Regions from separate parts of the Bacillus sp. GW823-FHT06A10 genome, predicted to be linked through region 2. Evidence: predicted binding sites of a transcription regulator. Region 2 holds the regulator's gene; the other holds the start of a gene.

Region 1 (3,477 bases), 2.5 Mb from region 2:
CGTATTTCAAAAACCTCTAGATATTATAGAAAGAAGTTGCCGCAAGCATGGCTCGAGTTTCTTAGGCAGAAAAGAAGGAACGAAAGAGTTAACTCATATTACACATAAAGCACCAATTGCGATTAGTCCTACAGATCAACTTTATTTTTTCCCTACCTATTCTTACTCTAGAAAAGAGTGCGCTTGGTTGTCTCATTTTTATATTGAAAGTAATAAAGAATTAAAAGATGGAAATCTTATTATTAGATTTATAAATGGCTTTGCTGTGAAATTAGAAATATCAAAAACTAGTTTTGAAAATCAACAAAATCGTACAGCGAAATTACGTACTGAATATGAAGATCGTAGGAAAAAACAAGGGAGCCCTTGTTTTAAAGAGATTGATAAAAAAGAGGAATCAACATTAAGACCCGCTTATGAGAGTGTGTATTTTGTGAAGGAAGGCGAAGTGTGAAAGAATGGGGGGAATCCCCATTCTTTTTTTGTTTATCCCGCTATTTGTGGGCAGTAAGACCCCCACCTCAAAATTCAGCGAAAGCAAAAAAGTTAGGTGGGGGTCGGGCTGTATAGATAAAGCGATATATTTAGAAAATCAACAGTGTAATTTCATTTACCGATAAAAAATCGGAAAACCATCTAAATAACAAAACGAACGACATGTCCTGTCGAATATTGATAGATTATCATAGCTAAATAATGAAGGAATTCTTATGAAAGATATGGAAACTTTAATAAATACATCTCCATATGTCGTATCTACCATTTCCTTTCTCATATAAGCGATGATACAGTAGGGATAGTATTTAGAGTAAAGGGGTAAAGTGTAGAATGGATTTTCAGACAATCAAAGAGTATTTTTCACCAGAAAATATGGATCATATTGTTGAGAGTTATAAAGCGTTCGGACCACTTCTTGGTATTGGTTTACCGATGATAGAGGCGTTGATTCCAGCATTACCGCTTATCGTATTTGTACTGGCGAATGCTGTTGCATTTGGCTTTTGGCTCGGTTTTCTTTATTCATGGCTTGGATCAGTAATGGGTGCATTACTTGTCTTTTTCATCATCCGCCATTTTGGTCGCAGTCGTTTCTTTTCGTTTGTAAATAAGCATGAGAGAGTACGAAAAGCAATGGGGTGGATTGAAAGGAAAGGATTCGCACCGATTTTTGTTATATTTTGTTTTCCGTTTACACCGTCAGCGCTCATAAATGTTGTCGCTGGTTTATCCCGAATTAGTGTAAAACAGTTTGGTCTAGCGTTAGCATTCGGAAAACTTGTGATGATTTTTATTTTAACGTATATCGGTCATGATTTAATGTCATTTATTCATAACCCGGTGAAATCAGTCATTGTAGCGATTGGTATTTTTATTTTATGGTATGTCGGTAAGAAAATCGAAGTAAAGTTAGAACTACATTAAGAATAGTCTTCTTTGTAAAGGAAAGCTTCAGTATTAAAGGATAAGGGGAGAAGCAGATGAAGAAAACTTTGAAAAAAGAAGGCATAGAGTGGATACGAACAATTTTAATTGGTGTATTATTAGCTGTATTTTTTCGAACGTTTTTCTTTTCAACGTATGTTGTAGAGGGGAAGTCAATGATGCCGACATTGCAAGATGGCAATATGCTCGTTGTAAATAAGGTGAGTTATCAAGTTGGGGACTTGAACAGATTTGATGTTGTGGTGTTTCATGCGAATAAAAAAGAGGACTATGTAAAGCGAATTATCGGTTTACCTGGAGATCATATTGAATATAAGCATGATAAGTTATATATAAATGGACAATTTATTGATGAGCCGTATTTAGAGAAGTATAAGAAAGAGATAAATGGAAGGCAACTAACAGGCGACTTTACATTAGAAGAGTTAACGAAAGAAAAGCTGGTGCCACCCGGGTTTATTTTTGTAGTAGGTGATAACCGGCTCGGGAGCTGGGATAGTAGACACTTTGGCTTTGTAAAAGCTGATACAGTCGTCGGTAAAGTTGATTTGCGATATTGGCCAATTCAAGAGGTACAAACGAATTTTTCAAAAGGTTGATATAATGAAGTAGAAGTATAGAAAAGACAAACAACTCAGTTTGTCTTTTTTCGTGTACTATAATACAATTATAGTAGCAAACTAACGTTCGTTATGTAAGTGAAAGGTGGGGTTACATGTCACTTCGATTTGTGATTGGTAGAGCGGGAAGTGGAAAAAGTACACTTTGTTTACGTGAAGTGCAAGAAGAGTTAAAACAGCGCCCGAGAGGGAAAACAATATTATATCTTGTGCCAGAACAGATGACATTCCAGACGCAGCAGGCGTTAATTGGAAGTGAGGATGTAAGAGGTTCTATTCGGGCACAAGTTTTTAGTTTTTCACGATTAGCGTGGAAGGTGCTGCAAGAAGTTGGCGGAGCGAGTCGTCTTCATATTGATGAAGCTGGTGTACATATGTTACTCCGTAAAATTGTAGAGTCTCGTAAAGATGGATTATCGGTGTTCCAAAAAGCAGCGGAGCAAAATGGTTTCTTTGAACATCTTGGCAGTATGATCGCGGAGTTTAAACGTTACAATGTAACGCCATCTAACGTATATGAAATGTGGCAACAATTAGATGCGCATAGTAGCAGTGCCGAACAAAAGTTACTAGCGAATAAAGTGTATGATTTACAGTTACTATACGATGATTTTGAACGTGCTTTAATTGGAAAATACTTAGATTCAGAAGACTACCTGCAATTGCTAGTGGAAAAGCTTCCGCAGTCTGAATATGTAAATGGTGCGGAAATTTATATAGATGGATTTCATTCATTCTCCCCGCAAGAGTTAGAGATTGTAAGACAGCTTATGATTTGCGGAGCGAAAGTTACGATCACGTTAACGATAGATGAAAAAACGTTAGCACAGCCAGTAAATGAACTCGATTTATTTTATGAAACGACGTTAACGTATGAAAAAATAAAACAAGTAGCGCGTGAAGAGAAAATAGAAATTGAAAAAACAATTCCACTTATGGAACAGCCGCGTTTTCATTCTCCAGCATTAGCGCATTTAGAAGCTCATTATGAAGCGCGTCCGAATGAAAAATTTAACGGTGAAGCGAGTGTAACGATTAGTACAGCTGCGAATTTACGAGCGGAGGTAGAAGGTGTTGCTCGTGAAATTCGTAAACTTGTTGCGGATGAAAAATATCGTTACCGAGATATTGCTGTGCTTCTGCGTAACGGGGAAAGTTATTACGATGTGATGCGGACTTTATTTACAGATTATAATATCCCGCACTTCATCGATGAAAAACGCCCGATGTCACATCATCCATTAGTAGAATGTATTCGTTCTGCTTTAGAGATTATTAGCGGGAATTGGCGTTACGATGCGGTGTTCCGCTGCGTGAAAACAGAGCTTTTATATCCATTAGACGTAAGAAAAGAAACGATGCGCGAAGAAATGGATGAGTTTGAAAACTACTGTTTAGCGTACGGTGTACAAGG
Region 2 (3,477 bases):
ATGTGGGAAGGGATTTCATATGTATTAAACATTTCAAAACCAATTGGTGAAAGAGTAGAATCTTTACAGCATAACAGTGCTCCTCTTAATATGAATGAAGAATATGAAGTTGTAATGAATAATTATCGTGCAAGTGGCGGGGGAAATTTCTTTATGTTTCAAAACAAACCGGTAGTAAAAGATATACCCACAGATATGTCTGAACTTATCGCTAATTATATATTGGAACATAAAACGATAGAAGCAACCGTTAATAACAACTGGAAAGTTATTAAATAACGATTTTTACAAATAAAAAAAGATGGGCTTCGCCCATCTTTTAATTTAATTTTGCATTATCTTGCTTTTTTAAAGCTTTTAATTTCGTCGGTGTAACATCTGTACCTTCTTCGTTAACAACTTTAATTCCTTTAAGTTCGTTTAACATATTTTGACGAAATCCTTTTAAATATTGTTCACGTAGCGATTGACGCTCACGTTGCTCTTCTTCAGTTAAACCTTCAGCTTTTGCTTTTTTCGCTAAGAAGTTAATGCGTTCAACGAGTTCGTGATTAATCATCTCGAATCCCCCTTCTAATCAAAACTGATTATTATCATACAATAGTTACTCTTCTTTATCAAGCAATTGCTTCGTATACTCTACATATCTACGATGTACAGTCGCCTTTGAAACATTATGACCAAATCCACGTAATGTTGCTGCAATTTCTTCAAACGTGAGTTCACTTTTTCGCAAACGTACAATTTCCTCAATTGGCACTTCTTTTTTCTCTCTTCCTACACTTAAATGACGATTTTTTAAATTATTTTCTGGACGATAACCTTTTTCTACTGCACGTTGCATACCTCGTTTAATTTTCAAATTATGAATCTTTCTTTGATATTCTTCAACAATACCAATAATATCTAATACCATCGAATCAGAATCCGACAATTGTAATTCACCATTATGTGTATGCGTATATACTTTTATGCCTTCTTTATGTAAACAATGCATTAATGCGATCTTCGCATTTCCTCTACCAAGGCGCGTTTCATCTTGTATAAGTAACACATCAATTTGTTCGTCTCGAATTGTATCCAGCACCTCTAATATACCGTCACGTTCAATTGTATATCCACTAGCCTGCTCTTCAATCACCTTAGTAACATTCATTTGATAGCGCTCAGCTAAATGCAATAATTCATCTTTTTGACGTAATAATGATGTTTCTTGCGCTTCTTTCGTTGTACTCACACGTGCATAAATAATTGCATTCATTTTGAACCCCTCTTTCTCCCTATTATTTCCCTATAGTGTAACATAAATCCGCCATTTGTTCGAACTTATGTTTGTAGAATGTTTTTTCACATGTTATACTTATTAATAAGAAAAATGAAAGAAAACGAGGTGTTAGAAAACATGGAAAAGTTAACGAAACGCCAGCAAGACATTCTCGACTTTATTAAGCTAAAAGTACAAGAAAAAGGATATCCACCTTCCGTACGTGAAATTGGTCAAGCAGTCGGCCTCGCTTCTAGTTCTACAGTGCACGGACATTTATCACGATTAGAAGAAAAAGGATACATTCGACGCGATCCAACAAAACCACGTGCCATTGAAATTTTAGGTGAAGACCGAATGGATACGGAAACACAATCTGTTATTCAAGTTCCAATTGTCGGAAAAGTTACTGCCGGTTTACCAATTACAGCGGTTGAAAGCGTAGAGGAACATTTCCCACTTCCAGCTAGTATTGTTGCTGGAGCAGACCAAGTGTTCATGTTACGTATTTCTGGAGATAGTATGATTGAAGCTGGTATTTTCGATGGAGATTTAGTTGTTGTTCGCCAACAACAGTCTGCATATAATGGTGAAATTGTAGTCGCTTTAACAGAAGATAACGAAGCAACTGTTAAACGTTTCTATAAAGAAAAAGACCATTTCCGTCTACAACCAGAAAACTCTTCATTAGAACCTATCATTTTAAAACAAGTGTCAGTTATCGGGAAAGTAATTGGCGTATATCGTGATTTACATTAAAAATAATAAAAAGAAGATAATTACCTTATTTATATACGGTAATTATCTTCTTTTTTGTATTTTGATAGATTTCCATACATTCTATTTCTTATTAACGAGTTTCAATCGTCACATCTCCCGCAGCCGTTTTACCGCTAATCTTTTTACTACCATTGCCAATTGTTACGTTATTATTTTCTTCATTAAAAATTGTTACATCTCCGGCAGCACTTTGCCCAGTAATTACCGCATCTTGTGGTTTTTCCGATAAAGTAATATCTATGTCTCCCTCAGTTGAACTTGCTTCTAGATTATACTTGGAATCATGATCTCGAATATTTATTTCCCCACTTTTTGTTTTTGCGGTCACTTTCCCTAATACCTTCTTAAAGTTCACCTCACCAGCTTTTGTCGATCCTTCCACATTCTTAGCCGTTACTTGTTTCAACTCTACTTCTCCAGCAAGTGTTCTAACACTTACGCTATCACTTTTCACATCACTCATTTCGATTTGTCCAGCAGATGAATTTACTTTTACATCTTGATAAGAGCGTTCAGGCACAAGGAGAGTCAATTTAGACGTTTGAAACCTAAAATCATAAAAAGAAAAATCAAATGAAGCACCTTTTTCTCTTTCCCCAATAATTTTTAATGTGTCACCATCTTCTGCAATACGAATCTCTTGTTTACGTACATCTCCTGATTGCTTTACATAAAAAGAAGAATCAGGAGATTTTTGGATAACAATATCTCCGGCATCTAACTTAACTTCTATATTTTTTAATGTTTCGTTTTTAATTACATCTTCTTTATCGCCTTTTTCAGCAGTTTGTACTGCTTTTTCATATGTTTGGGAAATTCCTATTACTCCAATAATGATACAAGCGATAGCGATTAAAAATAGTTTTTTCATCATTTACTCTCCTTTTATCATTTTGAAGTTCCATATTACATATCGTACACACAATCTCTTAAACCACTTTGTACTATAAAAAGCGATAATACATAACAATAAACCTACTCCAACAAACGTTATACTAACGAAAAGATCCAACCATATAAAAGTACCCATAAATACTTTTCCAATAACGAAAAATGGTGTTACTACACTAGCAATACCACCAATCCAAAAAGAAAATATAAAAGCAACAATTGCGACTAACGGGCCTAACACAATAATAAAATTAAACAAACTAAGTCCAATCGCTGCCATAACAGCTCTTGTCACATTTGAAGTCGATGGATTTTTTTTCATTTCATCGAAGCGATACATCGCAAGTAACTCTTTTGCGATTACTTTCGGAGAACCAAGGCCCTGAATTATTTCTGATTCAGTTTTCCCCTCTTCTAGTCCAAACTGAAAGTGCTCTTCATAATCCAATAAAATATCTTGCCTCTCTTCCTCTGGTAACTTTCTAAGATAACTTGATAATTCTTTAAGAAACCCTTCTTTACTCATCCCATTCCACCCCTTC

What was found. Region 2 encodes LexA, which represses DNA repair genes until DNA is damaged. Its sites were predicted from a motif close to CGAACATATGTTCG; they were not measured.
Region 1: the regulator LexA is predicted to act here: its motif matches at 2,120-2,133, upstream of addB (helicase-exonuclease AddAB subunit AddB).

What each region holds. Positions count from the first base shown of each region.
Region 1 covers NZ_JBXAHT010000001.1:379,449-382,925, forward strand. Annotated here, with positions in the region: gene AC1Q8M_RS01985 (competence protein ComK) at 1-454, shown strand, start outside; gene AC1Q8M_RS01990 (TVP38/TMEM64 family protein) at 829-1,422, shown strand; gene lepB (signal peptidase I) at 1,479-2,042, shown strand; gene addB (helicase-exonuclease AddAB subunit AddB) at 2,159-3,477, shown strand, end outside.
Region 2 covers NZ_JBXAHT010000001.1:2,910,076-2,913,552, forward strand. Annotated here, with positions in the region: gene AC1Q8M_RS14670 (bifunctional metallophosphatase/5'-nucleotidase) at 1-279, shown strand, start outside; gene AC1Q8M_RS14675 (DUF896 domain-containing protein) at 320-559, opposite strand; gene AC1Q8M_RS14680 (YneB family resolvase-like protein) at 605-1,261, opposite strand; gene lexA (transcriptional repressor LexA) at 1,403-2,023, shown strand; gene AC1Q8M_RS14690 (DUF4097 family beta strand repeat-containing protein) at 2,115-2,918, opposite strand; gene AC1Q8M_RS14695 (DUF1700 domain-containing protein) at 2,919-3,461, opposite strand; gene AC1Q8M_RS14700 (PadR family transcriptional regulator) at 3,454-3,477, opposite strand, start outside.